2 regions of the Pseudobutyrivibrio sp. LB2011 genome follow, and region 1 is predicted to be linked to the other one. Evidence: predicted binding sites of a transcription regulator. Region 1 holds the regulator's gene; the other holds the start of a gene.
The links. Region 1 encodes NrdR, which represses ribonucleotide reductase genes. Its sites were predicted from a motif close to CACAANATNTTGTG; they were not measured.
Positions count from the first base shown of each region.

Region 2: nrdD (anaerobic ribonucleoside-triphosphate reductase) is a predicted target of NrdR. The motif match lies at 9,613-9,626, and genes of this name have one in related genera.

Region 1 is NZ_JNJS01000008.1:158,005-170,380, reverse strand. It holds gene T375_RS10815 (aminotransferase-like domain-containing protein) at 1-449, shown strand, start outside; gene T375_RS10810 (transporter substrate-binding domain-containing protein) at 538-1,380, shown strand; gene T375_RS10805 (amino acid ABC transporter permease) at 1,411-2,067, shown strand; gene T375_RS10800 (amino acid ABC transporter ATP-binding protein) at 2,080-2,832, shown strand; gene T375_RS10795 (sodium/proline symporter) at 2,844-4,358, shown strand; gene guaB (IMP dehydrogenase) at 4,494-5,951, opposite strand; gene nifJ (pyruvate:ferredoxin (flavodoxin) oxidoreductase) at 6,298-9,831, shown strand; gene nrdR (transcriptional regulator NrdR) at 10,083-10,535, shown strand; gene T375_RS10775 (hypothetical protein) at 10,616-11,005, shown strand; gene T375_RS10770 (YqeG family HAD IIIA-type phosphatase) at 11,064-11,618, shown strand; gene rpiB (ribose 5-phosphate isomerase B) at 11,621-12,067, shown strand; partial or broken gene tig (trigger factor) at 12,159-12,376, shown strand, end outside.
Region 2 is NZ_JNJS01000001.1:462,787-475,162, reverse strand. It holds gene T375_RS02160 (Mbeg1-like protein) at 1-141, opposite strand, end outside; gene T375_RS02155 (DUF308 domain-containing protein) at 150-887, opposite strand; gene T375_RS02150 (CPBP family intramembrane glutamic endopeptidase) at 929-1,570, opposite strand; gene T375_RS02145 (HAD hydrolase-like protein) at 1,557-2,210, opposite strand; gene T375_RS02140 (DNA gyrase/topoisomerase IV subunit A) at 2,207-4,447, opposite strand; gene T375_RS02135 (DNA gyrase/topoisomerase IV subunit B) at 4,440-6,365, opposite strand; gene dut (dUTP diphosphatase) at 6,447-6,884, opposite strand; gene nrdG (anaerobic ribonucleoside-triphosphate reductase activating protein) at 6,901-7,392, opposite strand; gene nrdD (anaerobic ribonucleoside-triphosphate reductase) at 7,407-9,530, opposite strand; gene T375_RS02115 (radical SAM/SPASM domain-containing protein) at 9,701-10,690, opposite strand; gene T375_RS02110 (DUF2207 domain-containing protein) at 10,684-12,376, opposite strand, start outside.

The DNA.
Region 1 (12,376 bases):
CAAGAGTATTGCTGCCTAGCGTAAGAATAAGTTTTTTGATTCTTCCTAAAAAAGCCAGAAAGGAATACCTTCAGATAAGAGGTTTGTATAATCAGACTGCTTCAAAAGCTGAGCAGATTGCATTGGCTCAGTTTTTAAGAGATGGGCATCTGGATAGACATATTAAAAAGATAAAACGTCTATACGATGATAAAAGAAATCTGATGTATGAAGCGCTTCAAAAACACTTCTCTGATAATGCAGAAATTATTATGGGGGAAAGTGGAATGGAAATGGCAGTGAAACTAAAAGGAGACAATATTCTTGCCCAAATAGAAAACTCACAAGTTGCAGTCAATATACTGGAAGCCTCTGAAAACGCAGCAACTATGTTGATTTCCTGCAGTAAAATTGAGTCTGAAAATATTAATAACGCTATCCAGAAATTAAATGATAGTTTACAAAAATAGTTTAGTATGATAATGTACTAAAGTATAAGATAGTTTAGTGATTTATCACACTAAAGTGCGTTGAACATAATTTTAGGAGGCGGATTATATGAAGAAGAGATTATTGGCTACTATTATGACATTAACAATGGCTATGGGGGTTGTTGCATGTGGAGCGGACCAGACAAGCCAAACAGAGAATACATCTGATACAGCAGAAGCAACTGAATCAACTGAGTCAGCTGAAAGCGATGTAGCTTACATTCAGGAGAAGGGGAAGCTTATCGTTGGTATCACAGATTTTGCTCCTATGGATTACAAGGACGATAATGGTGATTGGATTGGCTTTGATGCTGATATGGCAAAGGCAGTAGCCGATAGCCTTGGCGTAGATGTAGAGTTTGTAGAAATCGATTGGGACAACAAAATCCTTGAGCTTGAAAACAAATCAATTGATGTTGTATGGAATGGTATGACACTTACTCCAGAGGTTACAAACGCAATGGAGACAACAAATGCATACTGCAATAATGCTCAGGTTATAGTTGTAAATGCTGACAAGGCTGATGCTGTAACATCTGTAGATGAAGCAAAGGAACTTAGCTTTGCTGTTGAGTCAGGTTCTGCTGGAGAGGCAGCTGCTACAGACAATGGCTTCGATTATGTAGCTGTAAAATCTCAGGCAGATGCAGTTATGGAAGTTGCTGCTGGCACATCTGATGCTTGCATCATCGATCTTCTTATGGCAGGTGCAATGGTTGGAGAGGGAACAAGCTATCCTGACCTTACACACACTGTAGAGCTTACAACAGAGGAGTATGGTGTTGGCTGCAGAAAGGGTTCTGATTTAGCTTCATATATTAACGACCAGTTCAAGGCTCTCTATGCAGATGGCACAATGACAGAAATTGCTGAAACATACGGTGTACAGGATGCCGTTGTAGAGCAGTAATCGAAAATTATAAAAAGGATTATTAACAACATGTTTTCAACGGTTACAATATCGCTTTTAGAGGGGTTCTTCGGAACCCTAAAGCTTTTTTCACTAACTTTATTATTCTCTTTACCACTGGGGCTGATAATTAGCTTTGGTTCCATGAGCAGGACCTCTGTAGTGAGAATGCCTATAAGATTTATCATATGGGTGGTTCGAGGTACTCCGCTTATGTTACAGCTGCTGATTATTTTTTACGGCCCTGGCATATTCTTTGGCGTAAATTTGTGGGGTTCAGGGGATTCAGGCAGATTCACAGCGGCGCTTGTTGCCTTTGTAATCAATTATGCATGCTATTTCAGTGAAATCTTCCGTGGAGGAATCCAATCTATTCCAAAGGGACAGTATGAAGCTGCCGCAGTGCTTGGACTTACAAGACAGCAAACCTTCTTCAGAATCATACTTCTTCAGGTTGTAAAGAGAATTGTTCCACCTATCTCAAACGAAGTTATCACCCTTGTAAAGGATACATCTCTTGCCAGAGTTATCGCATTTTATGAGATTATTTGGGAAGGCGAGAGATTTATAAAGAGTGCTGGAATCATTTGGCCACTTTTCTACACTGGCGTATTCTATTTGATATTCAGCGGATTGCTTACATTACTTTTTGGCTACATAGAAAAGAAATTAGACTACTTTAAATAATGGATGTGAACTATGGCGATATTAGAAGTTAAAGATATTAGAAAAAGCTTTGATAGAGAAGAAATCCTAAAGGGCATTAGCTTTGATATGGAAAAGGGGCAGACTCTTTCTATTCTTGGAAGCTCTGGAAGTGGTAAGACAACCTTACTTAGATGCTTAAACTTCCTTGAAACTCCAGATTCAGGAACAATTACTGTTAATGGAAATCTTCTTTTTGATGGCAACAATAAACCAGGAAAAAATGAGAATTTAAGAGAAAAGAGACTGCACTTCGGAATGGTATTCCAGCAGTTCAATCTGTTCCCTCAGTATACAGCGCTGGAAAATGTTATTTTGGCTCCAAAGCTTGAAAACAATGGCAAAAGTCAGGCTGAAATTTTGGAAGAGGGAAAAATTCTTTTGAATAAAATGGGACTTTCGGATAGAATGGATAACTATCCGCACCAGTTATCTGGCGGTCAGCAGCAAAGAGTGGCAATAGCACGTGCCCTTGCCCTCAAACCTGACATCCTTTGCTTTGACGAACCTACATCAGCTCTTGACCCGGAGCTTACAGGGGAAGTACTAAAGGTTATTAGAGAGCTTGCTGACAATCACACAACCATGATTATCGTTACACACGAAATCGGTTTTGCCAGAGAAGTATCAGATGAAATTATTTTCATGGATGGCGGAGTGATAGCTGAGCAGGGAACTCCGGCTCAGGTTATCGACAATCCAGGGGAGGAAAGAACTAGACAGTTCTTATCAAATTATCTTAAGTAGAGGAGAATAGAATGGCAACACTAGGAATAGTTATTGCAATTGTAGTGTACCTTGCGGCATTGCTTATTATGGGTGCCACTTTTGCAAAGGACAATCAGACTATTGGCGATTATTATTTAGGTGGTAGAAAGCTTGGACCTTTTGTTACAGCAATGAGTGCTGAAGCATCAGATATGTCCTCATGGCTTTTGATGGGTCTTCCTGGAATCGCTTATGCGTCAGGTATTTGTGATGTGTTCTGGACAGCGCTTGGCCTTGGAATTGGAACATATGTTAACTGGTTAATTGTTGCAAAAAGACTTCGCAAATATTCTGAGAAAAACAATTCGGTTACAATACCGGATTTCTTTGAACACAGATTCAGAGATAAAAGCCACATCTTAATGGTGGCATCGTCACTTATCATTGTAGTATTCTTTGTACCTTATGTAGGTTCGGGATTTGCTGCATGCGGCAAGCTTTTCTCATCTTTGTTTGGGCTTGATTACACAATTGCAATGCTTGTATCAGCAGCAGTAATTATTGGATACACAGCTACTGGTGGATTTACAGCAGCATCAGTTACAGACTTTATTCAGTCAATCATTATGACAATAGCTCTTATTGCAGTTGTTTGTTTTGGTTTATCAACTGTAGGAGGAGTAGCTACTGTTCAGGATTATTCATTATCATTGGATGGTTATATCAGCCTTCTTGCTACACATGATTTTGAAGCAAGCAGCCGTGTGTCTTATGGTGGATTGATTACAATCATTTCTACTATGGCATGGGGATTGGGATATTTTGGAATGCCACATATCCTTCTTAGATTTATGGCAATCGAAGATCCAGAAAAGATTAAGCTTAGCCGTCGAATTTCTACTGTTTGGGTATTCATCGCAATGGGGGTAGCAATCTTTATTGGTGTTATGACTAGAACAATGGTGCACGCAGGTGCCCTTCCAGAGCTTGAAGATCCAGAGAGAGCGATTGTTATCATTGCACAGACATTGGCTGAGCATGGATTTTTAGCATCTCTTTTAGCTGGTGTTATCTTAGCAGGAATCTTGGCATGTACAATGTCTACATGTGATTCGCAGATGCTTGCAGCCTCATCATCTGTATCAGAAAACATCTTACATGAGACTTTTGGAATCGAGCTTTCAGAACATATGCAGATGGTAATGGCAAGAATAGTTCTTATTGCTATTGCGGTTGTAGGTGTAATCATTGCTAGAGACCCTAACAGCTCCGTATTTGGAATCGTTTCATTTGCATGGGCAGGATTTGGTGCAGCTTTTGGACCAATAATGCTTTTAGCACTGTTTTGGAAGAGAGCAAATAGATATGGCGCCATCGCAGGAATGATTGGCGGCGGTGTAATGATATTCGTTTGGAAGTTCTTAATTAAACCACTTGGTGGAGTGTTTGGAATTTACGAATTACTTCCAGGCTTCATCGTAGCCCTTGTGCTTTGCGTAGTGGTAAGCTTGCTTACACCAGCTCCAGAACGCGAGATAGTGGCCGAGTTCGAATCTATAAAGTAGATATTTTACACAAACAAAAAAAGTCAGGCTGTAGGTAACAAGCTCTACTATTTCTCAAGCGAGATATTTCATCGAGCGGAGAAATCAGTAGGCTTGTAGCCGTAACAGTCTGGCTTTTTGTATTATTTATTTAAATTAGCCTTCTACTGAGTAGTTAGGAGCTTCCTTTGTGATGTGAATATCATGTGGATGAGATTCCTTAAGTGAAGCAGCAGAAATCTTAACGAACTTTCCACGCTCCTGAAGCTCTGGGATAGTAGGGCAACCACAGTAACCCATACCTGAACGGATACCACCGATGAGCTGGAAGATAACGTCTTCAAGGCTTCCCTTGTAAGCAACACGTCCTTCAACTCCTTCAGGAACAAGCTTCTTTGCACCTTCCTGGAAGTAACGATCCTTTGAACCGTTTTCCATAGCTGCAAGAGAACCCATACCACGGTATACCTTGTACTTACGACCCTGGAAGAGCTCGAATGAACCAGGAGCTTCATCACATCCTGCAAACATTGAACCCATCATACATACTGAACCACCAGCTGCAAGAGCCTTTGTCATATCACCTGAGTACTTGATACCACCATCAGCGATGATTGGAATACCGTATTCCTTTGCAACTTCGTAGCATTCCATGATTGCAGAAATCTGTGGAACACCAATACCTGCAACAACACGTGTTGTACAGATTGAACCAGGTCCAATACCAACCTTAACAGCATCTGCACCAGCCTCAATAAGAGCGCGAGTGGCATCGCCAGTAGCAATATTTCCTGCGATAACCTGAAGATCAGGGTAAGCAGCCTTAACTTTCTTTACAGCATCGATAATGTTCTTTGAGTGACCGTGAGCTGAATCCATAACGATAACGTCAACCTGAGCGTTAACTAAGGCTTCAACACGTTCCATCATATTTCCAGTGATTCCAACACCAGCACCACAGAGAAGACGACCCTGGTCATCCTTTGCAGCGTTTGGATATTTAATCTGCTTCTCAATATCTTTAATTGTGATAAGTCCCTTGAGCTTGAAGTTTTCGTCTACGATTGGAAGCTTTTCTTTACGAGACTTTGCAAGGATTTCCTTTGCTTCTTCTAAAGAGATACCTTCCTTTGCAGTGATAAGACCTTCTGAGGTCATTGATTCGCTAATTTTTTTAGAAAAGTCAGTTTCGAATTTAAGGTCACGATTGGTGATGATACCGATAAGTGTGCCGTCTTCCTTTGTGATAGGTACACCTGAGATTCTGAACTTACCCATAAGTTCGTTTGCTTCAGCAAGTGTGTTGTCTGGTCCTAAGAAGAATGGGTCAGTGATAACGCCGTTCTCAGAACGCTTAACTCTGTCTACTTCTTCAGCCTGAGCTTCGATAGACATATTCTTATGGATGATACCGATACCACCCTGACGTGCCATAGCGATTGCCATGCGGGATTCTGTAACAGTATCCATAGCAGCACTCATCATAGGAATGTTGAGTTTAATTTTTTTAGTTAAGTTAGTGTGAAGATCAATAAGATTTGGAGTTACTTCCGAATACTGAGGAACCAGTAAGACGTCGTCGAAAGTAATGCCATCACCAATAATCGATGCCATAAAACAACCTCTCTTTCTTTAATGAACATAAATTTTTTAAAATTATATTTAACAAAGTTCCGTTAGTCAATAAAATTATTTGAATAAATATGCTGATTTTTTGCTATTGGAAGAAAGTTTTTTTGACATGTAACTCCATGAAAGACAAATGTCCGCCTGTGAGGATAAAAACAAAAAGATTTTACAATTTTGTACTCTAAAATAAACAGAAATGATACCTTGTTCTGTTGAAAAAATTTTTCATTAGTTCTATCATAAAATTACGACATTGTGGGGTTGGGGCCGGTGTTATATTCTCCAATCCTAGTAACTATAAAATGTCCTATATAATAAGGAGGATTTAAAAATGCCAAGAGCAAAACAGTCTATGGATGGTAACCAGGCTGCAGCACACGTTGCTTATGCGTTTACAGACGTCGCTGCTATTTACCCTATCACACCATCCAGCCCAATGGCCGACTTTGTTGATCAGTGGTCAGCAGCAGGCCTTGAAAACATTTTTGGAAATCAAGTAAAGGTTGTAGAGATGGAGTCTGAGGCAGGTGCCGCAGGTGCCGTTCACGGTTCACTTGGTGCAGGTGCACTCACAACTACATTCACAGCTTCACAGGGTCTTCTTCTTATGATCCCTAATATGTACAAGATCGCTGCAGAGCAGCTTCCTTGTGTATTCGATGTATCAGCTCGTACAGTTGCTACACAGTCACTTAACATCTTTGGTGATCATTCCGATGTTTACGCTTGTCGTCAGACAGGTTTCGCTATGTTATGCGAGACAAATCCACAGGAAGTTATGGATCTTGCTCCAGTAGCTCACCTTGCAGCTATCGAGGGACATGTTCCAGTACTTAACTTCTTTGATGGTTTCCGTACATCTCACGAGATTCAGAAGATTGAAAAGTGGGATTATGCAGATCTTAAAGAAATGGTTAACATGGATGCAATCGCAGAGTTCAGAGCTCGCGCACTTAATCCAGAGCATCCTACAATGCGTGGTTCACACGAAAACGGAGACGTTTTCTTCCAGCATAGAGAAGCTTGCAACACAGCTTATGATAACTTCCCAGCAGTTGTTCAGAAGTACATGGACAAGGTAAATGCAAAGCTTGGTACAGATTACAAGCTTTTCAACTACTATGGTGCTGCTGATGCAGATAGAATTATCATCGCTATGGGTTCTATCAACGACGTTGCAGAAGAGGTTATTGATTACCTCAACGCACACGGCGAGAAGGTTGGTGTACTTAAGGTACGTCTTTACAGACCATGGTCTTCAGAGGCATTCCTTGCTGCTCTTCCAAAGACAGTTAAGAAGATTGCTATCCTTGATAGAACAAAGGAGCCAGGTGCTCTTGCAGATCCACTTTACCTTGATGTTGCTACAACACTTCGTGAAGCAGGTCTTAACGATATTACAATTTGTGGTGGTAGATATGGTCTTGGATCAAAGGATACTCCACCTTCATCAGTATTCGCTGTATACAAGGAACTCGAGAAGGATGCTCCAAAGGCTAGATTTACAATCGGTATCGTAGATGATGTTACTAACCTTTCACTTCCAGAGGTTAAGCCAGCTCCTATTACATCAGCTCCTGGTACAAAGGAGTGCAAGTTCTGGGGTCTTGGTGGTGATGGTACTGTAGGTGCTAACAAGAACTCTACAAAGATCATCGGTGACCACACAGATAAGTACATCCAGGCGTACTTCCAGTATGATTCAAAGAAGACTGGTGGTGTTACAATTTCTCACTTGAGATTTGGTGACAACCCAATCAAGTCTCCATACTATATCAACCAGGCTGACTTCGTTGCTTGCCACAACCCAGCATATGTTACACAGGGCATGAAGATGGTTCAGGACGTTAAGCCAGGCGGAGTATTCATGATTAACTGCCAGTGGTCAGATGAGGAGCTCGAGCAGCACCTTAACGCTGAGGCAAAGAAGTACATTGCTGACAACAACATTCAGCTTTACACAATTAACGCTATCGACAAGGCTATCGAAATCGGTATGGGTAAGCGTACAAACACAATCCTTCAGTCAGCTTTCTTCAAGCTTGCTGATGTAATGCCTATCGACCAGGCTGTTGAGTACATGAAGGCAGCTGCTAAGAAGTCATACGGCAAGAAGGGTGACGATGTTGTACAGATGAACTACAACGCTATCGATGCTGGTGTAGATGCTGTACATAAGGTAAATGTTCCAGATTCATGGAAGAACCCTACTCCAGACGCTCCTAAGGCTGAGCTTGAGGGTCGTCCAGAGGTTGTTAAGATGGTTAAGAACCTCCTCGAGCCTATTTCAAAGATGGATGGAGATTCACTTCCAGTATCTGCATTCTCTGAGAATCCAAACGGACAGTTCGAGCTTGGTGCTGCAGCTTACGAGAAGCGTGGTACAGCCGTAACAGTTCCTACATGGGATGAGACAAAGTGTATCCAGTGTAACCAGTGTGCATTCGTATGTTCACACGCTACAATCCGCCCATTCCTTCTTTCTGAGGATGAGGTTAAGGCAGCTCCAGCAAACATTAAGCTTGCTGATACAAAGCCAAAGGCTTCTGAGTACAAGTACACAATGTCTGTATCTCCACTTGACTGTATGGGATGTGGTGAGTGTACAACTGTATGTCCAGTTGGTGCTATCACAATGGTTCCACAGGCAGAAGAAGCAGACGAGCAGCCAGTATTCAACTACTTAGTAGCTAATGTTGGACGTAAGGATGCAGCAGGTTCTGACCTTACAGTTAAGGGTTCTCAGTTCAACCAGCCACTCCTTGAGTTCTCAGGATCATGTGCAGGTTGTGCAGAGACTTCATACGCAAGACTTATCACACAGCTCTTTGGTGAGCATATGTATATTTCAAACGCTACAGGATGTTCTTCAATTTGGGGTGGTCCTGCAGCTACATCACCATTCACAGTAAACAAGGATTCTAAGAAGGGTCCAGCATGGTGTAACTCACTCTTCGAGGACAACGCACAGCACGGTTTAGGTATGGAAGTTGGACAGAAGTACCTCCGCGAGCGCGCTATCGAGTCTGCTAAGAAGGCAGCTGAGGCTGGTTCTGCAGAGCTTAAGGCAGCATTTGCTAAGTTCGAAGAGACAATCAACAGCACACGTGAGAACGGTGCAGCAACAGACGTACTCGTAGCTGAGCTCGAGAAGAACGGTTCTGAGGACGCTAAGGCAGCACTTGCTCTTAAGGATTACCTCGCTAAGAAGTCTGTATGGATCTTCGGTGGTGACGGTTGGGCATACGATATCGGATTCGGCGGTCTTGATCACGTACTTGCTTCTGGTGAGAACGTTAACGTTATGGTATTCGATACAGAGATGTACTCTAATACAGGTGGACAGGCTTCTAAGGCTTCTAACATCGGTGAAGTTTGCCAGTTCGCTGCATCAGGTAAGGAGATGTCTAAGAAGTCTCTTTCTGAGATCGCTATGTCATACGGCTATGTATATGTAGCACAGATAGCTCTTGGTGCTAACATGGCTCAGGCTGTTAAGGTTCTTGCTGAGGCAGAAGCTTACAACGGACCTTCACTTATCATCGGATACGCTCCATGTGAGCTTCACGGTGTTAAGGGTGGTATGAACCACTGCCAGGATGAGATGAAGAAGGCTGTAGAGGCTGGTTACTGGAACCTCTTCTCATTCAACCCAGATCTTAAGAAGGAAGGAAAGAATCCATTCACTCTTACTTCTAAGGAAGGTGACTACAGCAAGTATCAGGACTTCCTTGCAAACGAGACACGTTACTCTCGTCTTACAAAGGCATTCCCAGAGCGTGCTGAGAAGCTCTTCGCACTCAACGAGGAGACAGCTAAGGAGCGTTACGCTCACCTTAAGAAGTTAGTAGATCTTTACTCATAAGATTTAACTTTTTACCCCGCACAGAAATGTGCGGGGTTTTTTGTTGCGTTCTTTAACGGTGTTTGATAAAATATAACTATATATTGTGGTATGTAATAAAATCATATATCAAATCTTGCTATTTATAGGAGACAGTAGCAGACAATCTCTTAGGTTTCTAAAGCGAAGCATTCTTCGCTGAGCGTAGAAACACTAAGGATTGTAAGCGTAACTGTCGGACTATGGATTAGTATACTTTTAGGGAGGGTTTTATGAAGTGTCCTTTTTGTGGTAGTAATGATACTAGCGTAATTGACTCAAGACCTGCAGATGACAACACATCAATCAGACGTAGACGTTCATGTCCAGAGTGTGGCAAGCGTTTTACAACATACGAAAAGGTAGAAACAATTCCTTTGATTGTTATCAAAAAAGATAACAATCGTGAGCCATACGACAGAACCAAGATTGAGAAAGGCGTTCTTATTGCATGCCGTAAGCGTCCTGTTGCTGCAGCTCAGATTTCAAAAGTAGTAGACGAAATCGAAACAGAAATCTTTTCGTTAGAAGAAAAAGAGATTCCTAGCACAAAAATCGGAGAGATTGTTATGGAACATCTTGAGACGGTTGATCCTGTTGCTTATGTGCGTTTCGCATCAGTTTACCGTGAGTTTAAGGATGTTGATACATTCATGGATGAGTTGAAGAGGGTATTGGATAAATAAACTCATTTAGTAGAAGGGGTTAAGTATTTGCTTATCTGGCCGATATAAGATATGTAAGCAAATATGGAGAGTTATTTTTAATGAACATTTCAGGAATTCGCCCATCAATTGGGTTTTATGATCAAAATTCCATAAGAATAAGGCCTGAACTTAGTTCAATGTCTGTTGAAGAAACTGTTACAGACATTCCTGAGGAGTCTTCATCAGCTTCAGTTACTGAAGAGGACATTGCAGCCGCTAGAAGCAATCAGACATTTGGTTCTTACGATTTTGCTACTCAGTACAAGCCAGGCACTGTATACGATATGAAGGGATCCGATAGTGATATCAAATCACTTGATGTTGAAAAAGCAGTTAGTGATATGGAAAAGGATTCAGCAATTCATCGTTATCAGTATTTCGTAGCTAATAAAGCTACATCAACTTCAGAGACTACACCAGTCAGAGGAACGGAAAATTTCTCATTATAATAGCATTTTATGAGCACATCAATTGATGTGCTCTTTTTATTGTGCTAAAATCGAGCCTATGAGTAAAAGAAATTTATATCCAAAAGACTATATTAAAAGCACATACGATATCGACTTTGCTAAATTATACGAAGAAGGATATCGTGGAGTTATTTTTGATGTGGACAATACACTTGTACCACATAATGCACCAGCGGATGATAGAGCAAAGGCTTTATTTAAAGAACTTCATGAAATAGGCTTTCAGGCGTTGCTTCTATCTAATAACAAAGAACCAAGAGTAAAGACCTTTAAAGAGGCAGTAGAATACTGCACATATATCTATAAGGCAGGCAAGCCAGGCACAGCTGGCTATAAAAAGGCTATGGAGCAGATGGGAACAGATGTTACAAGCACAATCTTCGTAGGAGATCAGATTCTCACAGATGTGTGGGGCGCTAATCGTGCAGGCATTCGTTCAGTAATGGTTCAGCCAGTTAAAAAATGGCACGAAGAAATCCAGATTATCTTTAAAAGATTTTTGGAAGCCATCATTCTTCTTGGTTATAAGATTTATAAATTATATGGAACAGACATAAATAAAGTACCTACTAAAAGTTCAAAAGGAGAATAAAAATGAAAATCGTAATTGCAAATGATCATGCAGCTGTAGATTTAAAAAAAGAGGTAAAGGAATATATTGAAAGCCTTGGACATGAGGTTATTAATATAGGAACAGATTCAAACGAAAGCTGTCATTATCCAGAGTACGGTGCAAAGGCCGCTCGCATGGTTGCTTCAGGAGAGGTTGACTTGGGCGTTCTTATCTGCGGTACAGGTGTTGGTATTTCACTTGCAGCCAACAAAATCAAAGGCATTCGTTGCGGCGTTTGTTCAGAGACTACAACAGCTCGTCTCATCCGTCAGCACAACAATGCAAACATGATCGCTTTTGGCGCTAGAATCGTTGGAAGCGAGCTTGCAAAGGATATTGTAAAGAGCTTCTTAGAGGCAGAATTCGAAGGCGGCGGAAGACATCAGACAAGAATTGATATGATAACAGCTATTGAAAATGAGGCTTAAGTCTGATATAATTTGTCAGTCTGCGTAGTATAACGTACATAAAAGACTTTATAGTCTACCTATATATATGTTAGAGGAGGAATATTAATAAATGAACGTACAGGTAGAAAATCTTGAAAAGAACATGGCAAAGCTCACTATCACAGTTGATGCAGCTGAGTTAGAAAAGGCTATTACAAAGGCATATAATAAGCAGAAAAACAGCATCTCTGTTCCTGGTTTCCGTAAGGGAAAGGTACCACAGAACATGGTTGAAAAGATGTATGGTGCAGAGATTTTCTATGAGGACGCTGCTAATATTATTATGCA
Region 2 (12,376 bases), on a different contig from region 1:
TTTTAGGCCAGGACCAGGCACTAAACCATCAAAAGGTGCATACACCAGCTCGCAAAGAGCCAGTGCATCCACCTCATTAAACGGATCTATATTGAAAGGGACATCCCCTCTCCAGTCAAGATAATCAAAGATGTTAGCCATACAACATACTATTCCTCAAATAAAGCATCTGAGCCAGCCTCAGGCTGCGACTTTGTTTCTTCTGCAAACTCAACTACAGGCTCTTCCTCAAAAATAGATTCATCTACTTTGTTTTTGCCTGAAATTGGAGAATCCTCCATGTTGCGATTAAAGTTTCTATTAGAATCCTTTTTATGATCCCTAAGGCCAATCACCATAAGTAACAATGAAAATAGAGAAAATGCTCCTACCACTACTAAGTAAGCGGATGCATAAACATTTCCATCAAAAATCTTGATAGGTGTTAAAAGCAGGTAAATGCTTGCGGCAATTGTAGCTGCCCCGAGAATCAAGCTTAAGAACCAAGAGCCTCTTTGAATGTGGAACAATGCAAATGACTGCTGAAGCATGATAGCACCAAAAACCACACCTATAAGGCAAACAAGAGCATCAATAAATGCTGATACAATATCCGCATTTACGATAAAAACTGCACCTATTACAACAAGGATGACACCCATTGTAAAACCATAGCTAGTGATTCTAGTAAATTCATGATTAAAGAAATATTTAATCATGTAGTACATTCCAAAACAAATAAATAAAATACCAAAACCTAAAATAGAGAATGAATATACCACTTTTGAAATAAACTCTACATTAAGTGTGAGCAAACAAATACCAACAGCCAGGTAAGCAATCGCTCCGATAATATTGGCAATCAAGCCTGCCTTTGAGTCCTTAATTTCTTCTTGTGTGTGAGCCATAGTCTCCTCCTTAGTATTGATTAAGTGATAATAATCAGTATTTAACCAAATAATATAGCAGTAAGATTTATTAAACAGTGAGCAATAATGCACATGGATAAACGTTTATTTTTAATATACATAAATCCAAGGGCTGCTCCCATCAATACTGCATATATGAATTGTACTATATTATTGTGTAGAATTCCAAAACAAATTGAGGAAATCACTACCGCTGGAACCGGGCCATACCATAAGCATAGCTGGCCTGTTAGAATCCCTCGCATTAATAATTCCTCCAATATCGGAATTACTAAACAGTTGCATAACACCTTCATTACTAAATCGCCATCAGTAAGTATGCTGTTGGCTCTGGCAAAGCCTGCCGACGATTCAACCAAACCACTATGGGTCAGAGCTACGTTTAGTAAAACTGCCACAGCTACCGTTGCCACAACCCATATCGCATATACGAAGACTTGCTTTTTGTTTTTAACAGGCTCCGGAATAAGCTTTGGAACATTTGAATAAATAATATACATTGGCACAATGCAAACAATGCCTGCTATAAGCAGACATGAAAGCTTGCCGTATTTATCTCCTATGATATCAAGAAGCAACGAAACTCCCAGCTGATATACAAAGAAATAAACAAGCAATGGATATATAATTTGAATGATTCTATTCTGTCTAATTTGCTTCAATGTATTCAAGCACCTCATTTGGATAGTCTAAAATAGTGACAGCTCCAGCATCTTCCAAATCCCACTTTGAACCAAAGCCCCAGGAAACACCAATGCAATCGATTCCTCTTTGTGCAGCACCTTCTGCATCGAACTTAGTATCACCAACAAGTACTGTTTCTTCCTTTTTGTGCCATGGTGCACGTGAAAAACATAAGTCTATTACTTCTGCTTTTGTATCTATGGAAGCATCCAATGTAGCTCCACAAATATCAGTGAAATAATGGTCTATACCAAGCTTTGCCAATAGCTTTCTAGCAGTTGGTTCTGGCTTTGAAGTGCAGACAAACAAGCAATAACCTCTTTTGTTTAATGCAGCAAGAAGCTCTTCTATTCCAGCGTATACCTTGGCATTAAACATACCATTTTCCTTGTCATAATACTGTCTGTAAGCGGCAACAGCACCATCAAAATCCTCATCCTTAATATGCAAAAGCTTTGGAAAAGAATATGTAAATGGTGGCCCTACGCATTTACGAAGTGTAACAAAATCTGGAATGTCATATCCATATTTTGTAAGGGCAACCTTCAGCCCCTCAATAATACCAGGAGCTGAATCAACAAGTGTGCCATCTAAATCAAAATAAACATTTTTTATCATTTCTTAACGCCCTTTGTGTCTCTGCTTGCGATGTGAAGTCGTCCGATTGAAACAGTTTTGTCTTTAACCTTAACATCTACATTTTCGCCTTCGCCAAGAATGTAAATATTAATAAGCTCGTCGCCTTTGCCAAGTTTCATTCCACGGACACCAACTGCTGTCTTTTTCTTTTCAGGAATTGTGTCCCCTTCAATTCGAAGGAACATATCCTTTGCAGACTGCATTACAACAGAGCTACCAGGATTAAGCTTGCCAACACATATAACCTTATCGTCATCAGCAAGTTTGGTTGCAGCAATTTGCTTTCTAGTAACGTCAAATTCTGCACCCTCAACAACCTTAATCATAGATTGCTTAGTACCGAATAAAAGTCGTGATTGGATAATGTTAGCCATTGAATCTGCAAAGATAAGATTCTGCTTTGTAAGATCAATCTTTGATCCCTTTTCTGCAGTGTCGATTGGCAGTCCCTTATCACGGAACTTACCAAATGGAAGGCTAAGAACCTTAATCGCATGCATATCTCCGTCATCTGTAAAGAGACAAATCTTATCTATATTTTTACAGAAAATAATCTTTTTAGATTCAGTCTCTGCTGCTTCTTTATTACGCTCGAATGTAGGCATATCTACTACACGAGCATATGCAAATCTGTCGATAAGAACTGCCACATCAATTTCCTCGATTGGCTTTTCTTCTACAACAGCCTCTTCTACGTTATCAATAACAGTGCGGCGCTCTCTAGCATACTCTTTCTTGATAGCCTGTAAATCCTTGATGATAACCTTTGCCATCTCAGCACGGCTCTCAAGAATCTTTGTATAATCAGCAATCTTCTGCATTGTCTCAGCATAATCACCACGCAATGCTTCGATTTCCAAACCGATTAATCTGTGGAGACGCATATCAAGGATAGCCTGAGCCTGACGCTCAGTAAACTTGAGTAAAGCTGCATCCTTTTTCGACTGCTCAGACTTGAACTTGATACCTTCAGTGATACCTTCAACAAGACAAGCCTTAGCCTGCTTTACATCCTTTGAACCACGAAGAATTTCGATGATAAGGTCGATAACATCACAAGCCTTAATCAAACCTTCCTGGATTTCCTTTTTCTCGCGCTCTTTGCCAAGTAAATGAGTGTACTTTCTAGTGCAAAGCTCATACTGGAAGTTAACATGATGTCTGATGATTGGAACGATACCGAGAGTCTCTGGCTTTCCATCAGCAACAGCAAGCATGTTTACACCAAATGTATCCTCAAGACGAGTCTTCTTGTAGAGGAGGTTAAGGACATTCTGTGCATCAGCACCCTTGCGAAGCTCAACAATAATTCGCATACCATCCTTTGAAGACTGGTTTGAAATATCTGTAATATCGTTGGTCTTTTTAGACTCAACAAGTGAATATATATCATTAAGGAACTTTCCGATATTGGCACCAATCATAGGATAAGGAATCTCCGTAATTACGATTTGTTCCTTACCACCTTTAATCTTTTCGATTTCTGCCTTACCACGGATTTTGATTTTACCAACACCTGTTGAGTAAATCTCAAGCAAATCATCCTTGTTTGTGATAATTCCACCTGTTGGGAAATCAGGACCTGGAATGATTTTAAGCATCTGAGCTGTGTTAATATCTGGATCCTTCATGTATGCAATAACGCCATCAATAACCTCACCAAGGTTGTGCTGAGGAATTGATGTAACCATACCAACGGCAATACCATCGGAACCATTGATAAGGATGTTAGGAACACGAACAGGAAGAACCTCTGGCTCCTTTTCTGTCTCATCATAGTTTGGTACGAAATCTACTACGTTTTTATCAAGGTCCCCAAGATAAACCTCCTGGGCAACCTTAGCAAGACGAGCCTCAGTGTAACGCATAGCAGCGGCACCATCACCTTCAATGGAACCAAAGTTACCATGGCCATCAACAAGTGGAAGGCTCTTCTTGAAATCCTGTGTCATAACAACAAGTGCTTCGTAGATTGAGCTATCACCATGTGGGTGATATTTACCCATGGTATCACCTACGATACGGGCACTCTTTTTATATGGTTTATTATAATCAACCTTTAACTCGTACATATCGTACAGGGTACGACGCTGTACAGGCTTAAGACCATCTCTAACATCTGGAACTGCACGTGCAAGGATAACCGACATAGAATAGTCTATAAAGGATTTCTGCATAATCTCAGAATATTCGGTTCTTATAATCTCACTAGGCATCTATCTCTGCCTCCTTTGCGTGTTTGTAAATAAAGTCTTTTCTAGGAGCAACGTCGCTACCCATAAGAAGCTCTGTTACCTCGGAAGCCATAAGAGCATCCTCAATTTCAACAAGCTTAAGCTTACGACGCTCAGGATCAAGTGTAGTTTCCCAAAGCTGATCCTTGTCCATCTCACCAAGACCTTTGTATCGCTGAAGAGTGAATGTCTTTCCATTCATCTTTTTACGATATTTATCTAGGGCAACATCATCGTAAAGGTATTCTTCCTCGCCCTTTGTAGGAATAGCCTTGTAAAGAGGAGGCATAGCGATGTATACGTGACCTTCCTTGATGAGCTCTGGCATAAATCTGTAGAAGAATGTCAGAAGCAATGTACAGATGTGGGCACCATCAACGTCGGCATCGGCCATGATTACGATTTTGTCATAGCGAAGCTTTGAAATATCGAAGTCGTTACCATATCCCTCTGAAAAACCACATCCGAAAGCATTGATAAGTGTCTTAATTTCAGCATTTGCAAGAACCTTATCCATCGATGCCTTTTCAACATTAAGAATCTTTCCTCGGATAGGCATGATAGCCTGATACATACGATTTCGAGCCATCTTTGCAGAACCACCAGCGGAATCTCCCTCTACGATAAAGATTTCACACTTGCTTGCATCTCTTGATTCGCAGTTTGCAAGCTTACCATTTTGGTCGAAAGAAAACTTCTGCTTTGTAAGAAGGTTTGTCTTTGCCTTTTCTTCGGATTTACGAATCTTTGCAGATTTCTCTGCACAAGAAATAATTGCCTTTAATGTATCTAAGTTTCTATCGAAATAGAGAACAAACTCATCCTGACAAATCTTCTGAGTAGCCTTTGAAGCATCTGGATTATCAAGCTTTGTCTTTGTCTGTCCTTCGAAGCGAGGATCTGGATGCTTGATAGAAACAATAGCTGTAATTCCGTTACGAACATCAGCACCAGTGAAATTAGCATCCTTGTCCTTTAAAATACCAAGCTCACGGGCATAGTTATTAATAACAGTTGTAAGAACTGTCTTGAAACCTGTGATATGTGTACCACCCTCAGAGTTGTAGATATTGTTACAGAAACCAAGGATATTCTCCTTGAATTCGTTACAATACTGGAATGCAACCTCTAGCTCGATTCCATCAGCACTACCGCTGAAATAGATAACATCGTGAAGAGCTTCTGCAGTTTTATTAATCTCCTTTACAAAGCCTTTGATTCCATCTGGCTCATGGAAAGTGAGATACTCTGGCTCCTCACCACGTAAATCTGCATAATTGATTGTAAGACCTGGATTAAGATATGCAGTCTCGTGAAGACGCGACTTTATATCTTCCTCCTTGAAATAAGTCTTTTCAAAGATTTCTGGATCAGGAAGGAAGTTGATTTTTGTACCGTGCTTTGTTGTCTTGGCAATCTTTGGAAGAAGACCATCAACAAGTTTTTCTGTAGGTACGCCTCTTTCGTATCTATCGTGGTGAACGTAACCCTCACGAGAAATATCTACAGTCATGTATGTACTAAGAGCATTTACAACTGAAGAACCTACACCGTGAAGACCGCCAGATGTTTTATAGACACTGTCATCAAACTTACCACCTGCGTGAAGTGTAGAGAAAACAAGACGTGCAGCAGGCACACCCTTTGCATGCATTCCAACTGGAATACCACGACCGTTATCCTCTACTGTACAGCTGCCGTCCTTTTCAAGAGTAACATGGATAGTGTCGCACTCGCCGGCCAAATGCTCATCTACTGAGTTGTCCACTATCTCATATATAAGATGGTTCAAGCCCTTTCGTGATGTTGAACCAATATACATGCCGGGTCTTTTTCTAACAGCCTCAAGACCTTCTAAAACAGATATACTGCTGGCATCATAAGTAACTTTGTTTGCCATAAAATCATACTCTCTTTCGATATAATTTATAAAAACGCTGAAAGGCGTCTGGTACAAAACCAGGCGCCAACGTAATAAATACTAATGTTTTCCAGTGGAACCAAATCCGCCTTCTCCTCTAGCGGTATCAGATAAATTTGAAACCTCATTAAAGTCAACAGATAAAAATGGTACAACCACAAGCTGAGCAATCTTTTCAGCTGGTGTAATAACTCTAGCCTGCTCTCCATCGTTGTGAAGGGCAACCTTTATTTCTCCCCTGTAATCAGAATCTACCACGCCAACACAGTTTGCTGGTCGAAGACCTTCCTTTGCAGATAATCCGGAACGAGCAAAAATGCCTCCAAAATACCCTTCAGGAATCTCCATCGCAAGACCTGTTCCAATCATCTTGGTCTCGTGTGGCGCAATAGTAACATCCTCTGCAACATCAGCAAATAAATCATAACCAGCTGCTGATACTGAGCCACGCTCAGGAAGCTTTGCAGAATCAGTCATACGCAAAATATTAATATTCATTTTTATTCTCCATTTGTTAATCTACATGCAAAACGATTTGTCCAAGCTTTCTAGTCTGTGGAACATCAATAACACGCTGATTGATACTTCCTCTCCATTTTGCCTGCAAATCTATCTTATCAATTTCAAATTCTCCGTCAACCAGAACATCCAAATATTCCATAATTTCCAGAGATTTTATTTCTTCATAAGTGAAGCCTGTGTAAAGCCAGACGGTCTTGCCGGGAAATCTCTCCCTAATTTCCCGGGCAAGCTCCGTCACTTCCTGACGATTGCCAGGATAAAGTGGATCTCCGCCACTAAATGTTATGCCTGATATATAGTCGCGAGATAAGACCTCGTATAATTCATCCTTTGCAGCCTGATCAAATTTAAGTCCTCCATCAGGATCCCAAGTAACCGGGTTCTGACACTCCTTACAATGATGATCACAGCCAGCCACCCAAAGTACAGCACGAAGGCCGTCACCGTTGAGCATGTCATCCTTTGTAATGTTATGGTAATTCATATTCTTCAAGTCCTTTACATTGATTTACGATCAGCAATCTCTGCCATCTTTGCCTCATTCAAACGTGTATCTCCCTTTACACGTGAATATGACAAGTATCCATTCATACGGTCGATTTTTGTAAGATTCTTGCTGCCGCAAACTGGGCAAACATCCATCTCTAATTCCTCGTGTCCGCAATCATCACAGTATGAAAGGGAAAGGTTAACTCCTTCGTAGAAGCCCTTTGCCATAGCGCGACGAACAAGTGTCTTTACAGCGTCGCGGTTGTAATTGATTGGGTAACGAACGTACTGAATCTTTCCACCGTTTGAAAGCTCCCAGAATCTGCCTTCCAAATCCTGCTTTTCAATTGGTGTGATGTCTTCTGTAACGTGGCAGTGGAATGAGTTTGAAACGTACTCTCTGTCAGATACATTTTCAACGATTCCGTATTTATTTCTAAACTGCTTTACCTGAAGTCCGCAGAGGTTCTCAGCTGGTGTGCCATAGATAGCATAAAGATTGCCATCCTCCTCCTTGAACTGATTTACTTTTTCATTGATATGCTTAAGAACCTCGATAGCGAAATCTCCGTCTTCTACAAGAGATTTGCCATTGTAAAGCTCCTGAAGCTCGTTAAATGCAGTAATACCAAATGACGCAGTTGCGGCCTTAAGAAGTGGCTTAATCTTGTCGTGGAAACCAAGGTGTCCACCGTAGAAACCGCCCTCGCAGTATGCAAGTGGATTTGTGCTAGCACGCATTTCTCCAAGGTATGCATATGTACGAATGTGAAGCTTTCTAATCATTTCAAGATAGTAATCAAGCACTTCGTAGAAATCCTTTGATTCCTGACGTGACTTTGCAAGAATCATTGGCAAGTGGAGTGAAACTGCACCGATATTGAAACGGCCAATAAATACTGGCTCATCATTTTCATCAGCTGGCTTCATGCCGCCCTTTTCATACCAAGGTGAAAGGAATGCACGACATCCCATAGGTGAAATGACCTTGCCATATTTCTTGTACATGCTGGCAATGTAACCCTCACCTGTAAGAGAAAGCCAATCAGGATACATTGTCTTGCGTGAGCAATCGATACCTGCTTCGAAAACATCCTCAAGCTCTTTACCAGGGCCGTGAAGATTTTCATCGTAAAGGAATACAATCTTAGGGAAAAGAACTGGCTTCTTGAAGCCTGGCTTTCCCTGGCCGATTGAGCGAACCTTTAAGCATGCCTTTGATGCCATCTTTGCAAATACTGATGTACCAAGACCAATTGTAACAGTGATAAATGGATAGTCACCACGGCTAGATGCAACTGTGTTGAACTTGTACTCCCATCCCTGGAAGCCCTGCTCCATTTCTCTTTCTACTTCTGCCATTGATACTTCGTGAGCCTTTTCCTCACCAATGCCAAGGGCAATGTATTTTTCCATGTATTTATCAAATGATTTCTGAGCATATTTCTCAAGAATCTGATCAGCCTGAGGAATAGTGAAACCACCGTACTGCTGGCTTGCAGCAGAAAGAACGATGTCACCGATAACATCAAATGCTACATCCAAGCTCTTTGGCTCGTTGTAGAAAATGTTACCCATTTCAAAACCGCCCTCAAGAACTGACTTTACATCGAAAAGACAACAGTTCATTGTGTCTCTTCTGGCGTTCATATCGTGGATGTAGATATAGCCATCACGAATAGCCTGCACTTCCTCAGTTGTAAGGAAGAATTTCTTGTAAAGCTCTCTATTAAGCTCATTGAAAATCAAAGAACGTTTTGTGGATACAAGCGCAGAATCAGTATTTGAATTCTCCTTGTCACCGATATACATGATGTTTTGAGACTTCTTATAAACATCATCCAGCATCTGGACAAAATCCTGCTTGTAATTGCGGTAATCGCGGTAAGATTTCGCAACCATAGGGTTAACACGTTCCAAAGCACCCTCAACAATGTTATGCATTTGCGCAATTTCAATTTTCTCAAGGCCAAGTTCCTCCACTCTTTCTTCAACGAATTGACAGATAAACTTTTCCTGCTCAGGAGTAAATTTTACAAGTACGCGTGTAGCAGATTTTCCAACAGCTTCTACAACTTTTTGCACATCAAATGGTTCAAGTGAGCCATCCTTTTTAACTACATATCTTTTCATGTTCCGCCTCCGGGTTTTATATAAAAATGAATCGTATTGTATATAATATTCAGTCAATATCTAGTTGATTTAAAACAAAAACTACTAGATATTGTGTTGATAGAATTATACTACCACCACATTATCTAGTAGTCAATAGACTTCTGTACCACAAAATAAAGTTTCACAATTTAGTCATAATAACACCCTACATCTTTATGATTTAAATCACCATAGGTGGCATATGTAAGACATTTCAAGCCGCCCTTGCAAAATGAGCTGTAATCGCAATCACTACAGTCATCAGGGATTGTATCTGCTCTAAGCGACTTTAACACGTCAGAGTTGTTGTAAAGATCAAGCATATTGTCAGCAAGTAGATTTCCCACCACAATTGGCATACGCCTGCAAGGTACTAAATCTCCATTTTCCATAACAGTCAAAAGAGTATTCCCGGCTGTGCAGGAATAAGGCAGATTATTTGTCTTTAAAAATTGCAGTGCACGATATAGTGCAACTTCTGTTTTACAGCCCTGTCTTCTTAGTGCAAAGCTCTCCCTTGTGATCATATCAAGGTACTCTTTCGTTTGCTCTTTATTCATGCAAAGGTTAACCTCTGGAGAATTCAATGGAATATATCTATCCGACCATACAGTGTCCACTCCATATCTTTTTGCAAACTTTACAACGTTTGGCAGCTCTTTATAATTGAGAGCCGTTGCAGTAAAAGACAAAGAAACATAAACATTGTATTTTCTCAGCAGCTTTACAGCCTTTGCCACTTTAGAATAAACGCCCTTGCCTCTTATGTAGTCGTTAGTTTTCTTGCTGCCTTCCAGGCTCACCTGAACATATTCTGGGCCATAACTGGCAATCCTTTTTGCTATCTCATCCGTGATAAGAGTGCCATTTGTAAGAATCGAGAAACTATATAAATCACTATCCTTCTTAAATTCTTCTAAGAGCTCAAAAAAATGAGGAGAACACAGTGGTTCCCCTCCTGTTATATTAATATGTCCTTTGATTTTCTGCTCCTTAAGAAGCTGTCTGTATTGATTTAAAATACCCAAAAGCTGCTCACTATTAAGTGAAACGGGTACATGACCTTCTTGATAACAATGTAAGCATTTAAGATTGCAGCTTTCACTGATATGCCATTGCAATACAAATTCTCTTACCATGAGCCGCCTCCGCCGCAAGAAGAACATCCACCACCACAAGATGAGCATCCGCCGCCACATCCTGAGCTAGAACCAGAGCTAGAACTGCTGCTTGTATATGTATCTGTATAATACACAGAGCTTGTTATATTATCTGTATACTTTCGATATCTGTTTGTTGCATCTGCAGTGTAATCATATTTCTGTACGAGCTTTTTGGATATACCCAGAATAAAAGCGTATGGAAGAATCTCATCAAAATAATCAGGGTCTTCCTTAATCTTTGCCTCTAAATCTGTCTTTTTTATTCCAGAAAGATAATCCTTATATGCTTCAACTCTAGCTTGCAACTCTTCGCCATAGGCACTCTTTTTAGGCGTATTAGCTGCAAAAAATCCTATAGCTATAATTGCAAGGAATGCAGGCAAAAAGAACCATCTAAGAGTCGGATCCATATCCTCCGACTTAATATAGGCAAATCCCCAAGCTACACAGGAAGCAAAAAACAGAAAGCTAGATATAAAAAACTCTACGTAAGATGTAATATTGTAAATTTGAGAATCAAACTTCGCTTCTAACATTTTGCAAAGCTTACCATTTAGCTTACGAACACTTTTATCCTCTGCTGGGTTCACCTCAGAACCATTTTGGAAAAGCCCTTCATATACAAGCTTCTCTGCTTCAGTCATATTACCAATACTTGTATTTACTTTATGAATCTTTAATTTTGTTTTACTACTAGGGTTCTTAATACGTATATACCCTTTGGCAGCAAGCTGAATAATTACAGTTACCAGAAGAAGCTGTCCACTTCCCTGGTAGATATAACCCATTTCAACAGCTTCAAGGCCACCAGGAGCTGTCCCAGAAACATATTCGCCATCAAACAAATCGCTATCTTTATTTTTATTCCAGAAGAAAAAGCTAATTAAAACACTGGCCAGGCAAATCAGACATAGTCTAAAGGCAAGGCTCTTATAATTAACTGTAGAATCTGTGAAGTACCCATCCGGCAATTCAACATCAACAGTGAGTGCTCCATTTAGATGATAATCCTTAGAAACCACTGCTGTAATGGTATTACCATCAACTGTGTAATCTACTTGGGAAGAAATATCTTTCTTACGCTTTTTGTCCGCAAAGAATGACACTTTGCTGGATGAATCAATATCCTTAGGCAAAGTGATATTAACCTTAGCTCCATTGATTTCAGTGCCCCAATAATCGCCAAAAGCATGAAAAATCAACTCATCAAAGCCCTTGTAAACATCGCCACCCATATCATAATCGTAGGATATTACGTAGTCATAATAACCTTCATCTAAAGTATAATAAGCACTTCCTATTTTGATTCGCTTCTTTCCATGAATGTTATCAACTGTATATTCTTCGTTTTCGCACTCAAGGTTAGTAATTTCACCCTTTCTTGACATAGTTTTCTTGTCTTTTGAGGTATACTTGAGCCATTCTGGAATAAAACGAAAAATACCATGATGCCCATCTTCATAGAAATTTACAGTAATATCTTCAGTAACGTGAATTTTATTATTGTCATCCACATCAAGATTCACTTCATAAGCTTCAATTGTAAAACCATCTGCCTTGGAAGCCTTGGATGATGAGCTATTTATAATAAATCCAACTATCTGGATCCCACAGAGAATCAGGCAAATTATTCCTAAAATAAAAAAGGTTACACCGAAGAAG